Regions from separate parts of the Photobacterium sanguinicancri genome, predicted to be linked through region 2. Evidence: predicted binding sites of a transcription regulator. Region 2 holds the regulator's gene; the other holds the start of a gene.
What was found. Region 2 encodes MetJ, which represses methionine synthesis genes. Its sites were predicted from a motif close to TTAGACNTNTANANGTCTAA; they were not measured.
Positions count from the first base shown of each region.

Region 1 (4,491 bases), 100 kb from region 2:
CTTTTGACACTAGGTATTCCTACTGCAGGTTACGTCTTTGCTGATGTGATTCATGTATCTGGCCCGCTAGCAATGGTGGTTGCAGGTATCATGATTGGTAACTGGACACGCTACATTGGCTTCTCAAAAGAAAGTGAAGATCACTTAGATCACTTCTGGGAACTCGTTGATGAATTCCTAAATGGTGTACTTTTCCTATTGATTGGTATGAGTATGCTGCAATTTAATTTCCACTCTGAAGATTGGATTCTAATGTCGATTGCCGTACCGCTAGTACTGCTTAGCCGCTACTTAAGCGTACGTTTATCGTATGTCGGCTTTAACCGATACCGAGACTACAACCCTTACTCTGTACGAATCCTTACTTGGGGTGGCTTGCGTGGTGGCTTAGCGCTCGCCATGGCAATGGCAATTCCTGCTGGTGTCATTGTTATTCCAGAAAAGAACATTGATGTCCGAGAAATCATCCTCGTCATGACTTATGCCGTAGTCGTGTTCTCTATTTTGATTCAAGGCTCAACCATTACCTCCCTGATCCAAAAAGCGAAAGGTTGGGAATCACAGAACAGCTGATTTAAGCTACACTCAATACAAAAAAGGCCTGCAGTCGCAGGCCTTTTTTATATTCTTAATTCTGACAAGATAAATTGTTATTGATGGATATGTAGCATCAGTCTTTTGTAAAATTGTCTTCAGAAAAGTGGTCGAGATCGAAAGGCGTTTGCTGGTAAACGCAGTAATTAAGCCAGTTAGCAAACAATAAATGACCATGACTTCGCCAGCTCGCAATCGGTGATCGGCTAGGATCATCATCTGGATAATAATTAAGTGGAATATTCGGCTCCATCCCTTCACCGCAATCACGCACATATTCATTGTGCAAGGTACTAACATCATATTCAGGGTGGCCAGTCACAAAGACATTACGTTTATCTTTGGTTGCGGCTAAATACACGCCTGCTTGTTCTGACGTTGCTAAAATATCAAGATCCGTGTGTTCCGCTAAATAATCAGGAGAAAAGTCAGCATAGCGGGAGTGAGGGGCTTTAAACGTCTCATCAAATCCACGTAGAAGAGGATGATGACAGTCATGAATGGCATGATTGTAGATACCTGATAACTTTTCTTTGCGCGTTTTCTTAGGTAAATCATATAGCAGCTTCAACCCAGCCTGAGCTGCCCAACACACAAATAATGTTGAGGTAACATGCTCTTTCGCCCAATTCATGATGGCTTGGATCTCTTCCCAATAAAGCACATCTTCAAACTGTACGAGCCCTAGCGGCGCTCCCGTCACAATCAAGCCATCGAAATTACGTGACTTCACCATTTCAAATTGACGATAGAAAGTATCAAGGTGCTCTTGTGGCGTATTTCGAGTAGGACGATTATCGATTCTTAGCAACTCAACATCGACTTGAAGTGGACTATTAGAGAGCAAACGCAAAAATTGCGTTTCTGTTTCTATTTTCTTGGGCATCAAATTCAATAACAGCACTTTCAATGGACGTATCCCTTGGCTTGCAGCACGTGCCTCTGTCATGACAAAGATATTTTCCCCTCGCAAAATATCCGTTGCAGGCAAACGATCGGGGATTTTAATTGGCATCTCTCTTACTCCTTAAGATGTTTAGACGTCCAGATATCTAAATAAAAATATACAATATAAGAGGTATACGCAAGCGAGAAAGGCTGATTAGTCTGAATTTGAATTATTAAACGGTAGAAATGAAAAAACCCAGCCGAAGGCTGGGTTTTAGAATGGGTTTCAGCAATGTCCTACTCTCACATGGGGAGACCCCACACTACCATCGGCGCTACAACGTTTCACTACTGAGTTCGACATGGGATCAGGTGGTTCCATTGCGCTATGGTCGCTGAAAAAATTTAATGGTGCTAGTACCCAGATTCGAACTGGGGACCTCACCCTTACCAAGGGTGCGCTCTACCAACTGAGCCATACCAGCACACAATTTTGTTATGAAGCTCGTTATTACAAACTTCTTAAATTTGAAGCCTGGCGATGACCTACTCTCACATGGGGAGACCCCACACTACCATCGGCGCTATTACGTTTCACTACTGAGTTCGGCATGGGATCAGGTGGGTCCATAATGCTATGGTCGCCAAGCAAATTCGGTTTATCTTACGCCGTCAAGCGGAAGATACAATCTGGGAAAATCTAACTAGTTACAATTTCGTTCTTAACACGCATTCAAGCGTTTATGGAGTCCGTAAAACCCCTTGGGTGTTGTATGGTTAAGCCTCACGGGCAATTAGTACAGGTTAGCTCAATGCCTCGCAGCACTTACACACCCTGCCTATCAACGTCGTAGTCTTCGACAACCCTTTAGAGACCTTAAAGGTCTAGAGATGACTCATCTTGAGGCTCGCTTCGCGCTTAGATGCTTTCAGCGCTTATCGATTCCGAACGTAGCTACCGGGCAATGCTATTGGCATAACAACCCGAACACCAGCGGTTCGTCCACTCCGGTCCTCTCGTACTAGGAGCAGCCCCTCTCAATCATCTAACGCCCACGGCAGATAGGGACCGAACTGTCTCACGACGTTCTAAACCCAGCTCGCGTACCACTTTAAATGGCGAACAGCCATACCCTTGGGACCGACTTCAGCCCCAGGATGTGATGAGCCGACATCGAGGTGCCAAACACCGCCGTCGATATGAACTCTTGGGCGGTATCAGCCTGTTATCCCCGGAGTACCTTTTATCCGTTGAGCGATGGCCCTTCCATTCAGAACCACCGGATCACTATGACCTGCTTTCGCACCTGCTCGAATTGTCATTCTCGCAGTCAAGCGGGCTTATGCCATTGCACTAACCTCACGATGTCCGACCGTGATTAGCCCACCTTCGTGCTCCTCCGTTACTCTTTGGGAGGAGACCGCCCCAGTCAAACTACCCACCAGGCACTGTCCGCACCCCCGATTAGGGGGCGACGTTAGAACATCAAGCATACAAGGGTGGTATTTCAAGATTGCCTCCACATCATCTAGCGACAATGCTTCAAAGGCTCCCACCTATCCTACACATGTAGGGTCAATGTTCAGTGCCAAGCTGTAGTAAAGGTTCACGGGGTCTTTCCGTCTAGCCGCGGGTACACAGCATCTTCACTGCGATTTCAATTTCACTGAGTCTCGGGTGGAGACAGCGTGGCCATCATTACGCCATTCGTGCAGGTCGGAACTTACCCGACAAGGAATTTCGCTACCTTAGGACCGTTATAGTTACGGCCGCCGTTTACCGGGGCTTCGATCAAGAGCTTCGACCGAAGTCTAACCCCATCAATTAACCTTCCGGCACCGGGCAGGCGTCACACCGTATACGTCATCTTTCGATTTTGCACAGTGCTGTGTTTTTAATAAACAGTTGCAGCCACCTGGTATCTGCGACTCCCAGCAGCTTAGAGAGCAAGTCTCATCACCGCGAGGAGCGTACCTTCTCCCGAAGTTACGGTACCATTTTGCCTAGTTCCTTCACCCGAGTTCTCTCAAGCGCCTTGGTATTCTCTACCTGATCACCTGTGTCGGTTTGGGGTACGATTGCTTATAACCTATCGCTTAGAGGCTTTTCCCGGAAGCATGGCATCAATGACTTCATCACCGTAGTGACTCGACATCGGGTCTCAGCCTTAAGATAGTCCGGATTTGCCTAAACTATCAGCCTACACCCTTGAACTTGGACGACCGTCGCCAAGCCCACCTAGCCTTCTCCGTCCCCCCATCGCAGTTATAAGCAGTACGGGAATATTAACCCGTTTCCCATCGACTACGCCTTTCGGCCTCGCCTTAGGGGTCGACTTACCCTGCCCCGATTAACGTTGGACAGGAACCCTTGATCTTCCGGCGAGGGAGTTTTTCACTCCCTTTATCGTTACTCATGTCAGCATTCGCACTTCTGATACCTCCAGCAGCCCTTACAGACCACCTTCAACGGCTTACAGAACGCTCCCCTACCCAATATGAACAAGTTCATATTGCCGCAGCTTCGGTGTATAGCTTAGCCCCGTTAAATCTTCCGCGCAGGCCGACTCGACCAGTGAGCTATTACGCTTTCTTTAAATGATGGCTGCTTCTAAGCCAACATCCTGGCTGTCTGAGCCTTCCCACATCGTTTCCCACTTAGCTATAACTTTGGGACCTTAGCTGGCGGTCTGGGTTGTTTCCCTCTCCACGACGGACGTTAGCACCCGCCGTGTGTCTCCCGGATAGTACTTACTGGTATTCGGAGTTTGCAAAGGGTTGGTAAGTCGGGATGACCCCCTAGCCTTAACAGTGCTCTACCCCCAGTAGTATTCGTCCGAGGCGCTACCTAAATAGCTTTCGGGGAGAACCAGCTATCTCCAGGTTTGATTGGCCTTTCACCCCTAGCCACAAGTCATCCGCTAATTTTTCAACATTAGTCGGTTCGGTCCTCCAGTAAGTGTTACCTCACCTTCAACCTGCCCATGGCTAGATCACCTGGTTTCGGGT
Region 1 covers NZ_AP024850.1:311,022-315,512, reverse strand. Annotated here, with positions in the region: gene OCU87_RS01550 (cation:proton antiporter) at 1-573, shown strand, start outside; gene metA (homoserine O-acetyltransferase MetA) at 671-1,609, opposite strand; rRNA gene rrf (5S ribosomal RNA) at 1,767-1,882, opposite strand; tRNA gene OCU87_RS01535 (tRNA-Thr) at 1,892-1,967, opposite strand; rRNA gene rrf (5S ribosomal RNA) at 2,016-2,131, opposite strand; rRNA gene OCU87_RS01525 (23S ribosomal RNA) at 2,256-4,491, opposite strand, start outside.
Region 1: a site for MetJ is predicted at 1,631-1,650, ahead of metA (homoserine O-acetyltransferase MetA). Genes of this name have one in related genera too.

Region 2 (4,491 bases):
TGATGGGGCCAGAAACTATCTTGCCGCTAACACCACTGATGATCTTGTGGATCAACTTGGTTTCAGATGGTTTACCAGCACTGGCACTGGGTGTTGAGCCGGAAGAAAAAGACGTGATGTCACGTAAGCCACGTAAGCGTAACGAAGGTTTCTTTGGCGATAGCCTTGGGGCCAAGATTGTTATCCGTGGTTTAGCCTTAGGTGGCATGAGTTACATGGCCTTCAGCTGGGCATTGAATGCGGGTCACAGTGCAGAATACGCACAGACTGTTGCTTTCGCCATGCTGATCTTCGCACAGCTATGGCACCTATTTGATTCACGTAGCTTCACTACGCTATACCGTAAAAATCCATTCACCAATAAGTATCTACTAGGCGCAGTAGCCTTGTCTGCAACGCTATCGCTAGGGGTGATGTACACAGGTTTAGGTCAGATGATCTTTAACACTGAATCCCTGTCATTTGGTCACCTGGTGGCTGTGATTATTGCCGCATCTGTACCGACATTCGTACTGTCGGGTATCAAAGAAATTACTAAAGTGAAATTCGTCTAACCTAACTGCCTGCACCTCTATGAGGGGGGCAGGCTCTTTTCGACGAGCAATGTAATACAAGAGGTTATGACGTGAAAAAAATCATTATATATTCCGCATTACTGTTGGTGGGGCTAGTGTGCTCACAATTGCTACCATCATTCATTGCTGGCTACGGCCAACTGCAACCCACCATTATGGTGCTGACGATGTCGGCGCTGGCCTACATCATGATCAATGTTGGTCGTGAGTTTGAAATCGATAAGAACAACTTAAAGCAGTATCGCTGGGATTATGTGGTCGCAATGACGACGGCCACCTTCCCATGGGTTGGGGTAGTACTGTATTTCGTGTTCGTGCTGATGCCGCCAGAGATGTGGAGCAATGTCGATGCGTGGACAGAGACTTTAGTGATTGGCCGCTTTGCTGCGCCAACCTCTGCTGGAGTATTGTTTGCCATGCTCACAGCCGCTGGACTTGGTGCGACGTGGATGTTTAACAAAGCCCGTATATTGGCCATTTTTGATGATCTCGATACCGTCCTCTTGATGATTCCATTATCTATTTTGGTGGTGGGTTGGCAGCCTGCATTAGGCGTGACGCTAGTCTTAATGTTTGGTTTGTTAGCGCTGGGTTATCGTTATTTACATCTATGGGCTATTCCGTCGTCTGCCGGTGCTGTGATGGGCTACTCCGTCATTATTGCGTTGCTGTGTGAGTTGTTTTATTTGCGCAGTGGCGTCCATTTTGAAGTTTTGCTACCCGCTTTTGTGCTGGGGTGCATGATGAAATCGCAACATGAATCCGCCGCTGATCAGCAAGTCTCAAGTTCTGTCGCTGGCGTGTTCATGGTGCTGGTTGGCTTGAGCTTACCGCAAATTTTTGGGGGCGTCGCAACGACCGCTTCAGACAGTATCACTCTTTCAATGCCTGCGATGTCGCTCGCTGAAATTACTTATCACGTATTGGTGATTTCGGTGATTGCCAATATCGGCAAGATGTTCCCACTGTTTTGTTATCGCAAGGAAGCCACGCTTAAAGAGCGTTTGGCATTGTCGATTAGCATGTGGCCACGAGGTGAGGTTGGCGCGGGTGTGTTGATGATCAGTATTGGTTACGGTTTCGGCGGTCCAATTGTGACGATCAGCATGTTGTCATTAGCGCTGAATTTAGTGCTAACCGGTGTGTTTATCATGGTTGTAAGAAAACTTATTTTGAGTGACGAGCAAAAAGGAGAGTTTTATGAAAAAGCGTGAACTTAAATTACTTGGTCTAGTTATTTCTATTTTTCTTTTAACGCTAGTGGTAGGACGCGCAGCGTAAGCAAGAATAAAGTAAAAGCTGCCATTAATGATAACAAGAAGTAGCGTGTTTCCATATTTACTGACTGTGGTTCCAAAGTTGTCACCACAGTCAGTTTTTTGTATCTCGAAGACGGCTTATTCGTTGATGTCTTCGTAAGTAATGCCCATCTCATCCATCAAAGCTTTTGCTTCTGCGGGTAGATCATCCGGACGGTCTTTACGAATATCGTCATCTGTTGGTAATGGTTGACCTGTATAAGCATGTAAAAAAGCTTCACAGAGCAATTCACTATTCGTTGCATGGCGCAGGTTATTTACCTGACGGCGCGTACGTTCATCAGTCAGAATCTTTAAGACTTTTAATGGAATCGACACCGTAATTTTTTTTACTTGTTCGTTTTTCTTACCGTGTTCCGCGTATGGACTGATGTACTCGCCATTCCACTCTGCCATGTTTTACCTTCTCAGCGTTGTTGTTTTACCGCCGCTCAGGTTATTTCACGCCACTATGTTCTGAATAAACCTCAGAGATATTGGGGTCTTACGAAATAACTGCGAGTAGGGCAGTGAGTCATAATTAAAGTTTGGTTGAATTTTAGCGATATTTACCGCCATAAGCAAAGACATATAGACGTCTGGAAGTGTTGACGTCCTAGTTTAATGTAGTTAATGTTGATGAAGGAATTTTATTCGGCATTAAACCGAAACAAGGAAGGTTAATATGAGTGACAAGAAACTTGCCACGATTGCAGTTCGTACCGGCATTGAATCCGACTCTCAGCATCATGCGGTCGTCCCGCCAATCTACCTCACATCCACCTACAGTTTTCCACAACTGGGTGAGGTTCCGCAATATGATTATACTCGTTCTGGCAACCCAAGCCGCAATATGTTGGCCGATGCGTTAACTGAGTTGGAAGGCGGTGCGGGTGGTGTGGTAACAAGTTGTGGTACGGCTGCGATTAACCTTCTCGTTTCTGCTTTATTAGGTCCTGATGATCTTATTGTTGCCCCGCACGATTGTTATGGCGGTACTTATCGCTTATTCAATACTCGCGCGAATAAAGGCGACTTTAAGGTTGAGTTTGTTGATCAGTCTGATCCGCAAGCTTTTGCTCGTGCTCTTGCTAAGCAACCTAAAATTATTTGGGTGGAGACCCCATCTAACCCGTTACTTCGTGTTATTGATATCGAAGTTTTATGCCAGCAAGCCAAAGCAGCGGGCGCACAAGTGGCGGTTGATAACACCTTCCTCTCTCCAGTCCTGCAACAGCCTATCGCATTAGGTGCAGACTTTGTCGTGCATTCGACCACTAAATATATCAACGGCCACTCCGATGTTGTGGGCGGTATCCTTATTTCTGCTGATGCAGAGCAAGCGGAAAACATCGCATGGTGGGCAAATTGTATTGGTGCGACAGGTGCGCCGTTTGATGCCTACCTGACCCTTAGAGGTTTACGTACTTTAGTACCACGTATGAAGATGCACGAAGAAAATGGCGCTCAAGTGCTGGCATTCTTAAAAGATCACCCTCAAGTTGCAGCTATCTATCATCCTAGCCTACCTGATCATCCCGGGCATGATATTGCTAAGCGCCAACAAAAAGGCTTTGGCTCTATGATTAGCTTTGAATTAGCTGGAAGTTTCCAGCAACTTGAAGTGTTTGTGAAAGTGCTTAAATGTTTCTCGCTCGCGGAATCCTTAGGCGGCACTGAAAGCCTGATTGCTCACCCCTCAAGCATGACGCACCGCGCGATGTCAGATGAAGCACAAGCAGAGGCTGGTATTAATACGGCACTACTTCGTTTATCGGTGGGTCTCGAAGATCCAAGTGATTTGGTCGCCGACTTAGCACAAGCATTTCAACAAGCAGCAGAGGTGGGATAATGACTCAGGCTCAACCGCGTCAATTACATAAGTTTGGTGGCAGCAGCTTAGCCGATGCTGAGTGCTATCGTCGGGTTGCAACAATCTTGCAGGAATACTCGAATGCCGATGATCTGATTGTGGTGTCGGCGGCCGGAAAAACCACCAACCGTTTGATTGAATGGCTTACTTTGCTAACCAAAGATGGGCGTCATGCCCATGAGGCACTGCAAGCGCTACGTCAGTATCAGCAAGCGTTGATCAAAGAGTTATTGCCTGAGCCCGTTGCCGATGAACTACAAACCCAGCTCCACCTTGAACTGAGTACATTGTCAGCGCTTAGTGACCAAACGTTAGATGAGGCCACGCGAGCTAAAGTATTAGGCCATGGTGAATTATGGTCTGCTCGCTTATTGGCAGCGTTATTAAATGTGGATCAATTACCCGCATGCGCTCTCGACTCTCGTGATTTTTTACGAGCAGAGCAAGCCGCTCAGCCTGAAGTGGATTGCGCAGCTTCGCGGCCATTACTCCAGCAGCAACTGATCCAACACAGCCAGCACCGTATTGTGATTACTGGTTTTATGGCCCAAAACCAAGCGGGTCAAACGGTGCTACTAGGCCGTAATGGATCTGATTATTCTGCCACTGTGATTGGTGCGTTAGCGGATGTCTCGCGCGTGACGATTTGGAGTGATGTCGCGGGTGTGTATAGCGCTGATCCTAATCAGGTTAAAGATGCCTGTCTGCTACCGTTGCTGCGCCTTGATGAAGCCAGTGAATTGGC
Region 2 covers NZ_AP024850.1:206,378-210,868, forward strand. Annotated here, with positions in the region: gene OCU87_RS00970 (cation-translocating P-type ATPase) at 1-554, shown strand, start outside; gene OCU87_RS00975 (cation:proton antiporter) at 626-1,789, shown strand; gene metJ (met regulon transcriptional regulator MetJ) at 1,973-2,290, opposite strand; gene OCU87_RS00985 (O-succinylhomoserine (thiol)-lyase) at 2,559-3,725, shown strand; gene OCU87_RS00990 (bifunctional aspartate kinase/homoserine dehydrogenase II) at 3,725-4,491, shown strand, end outside.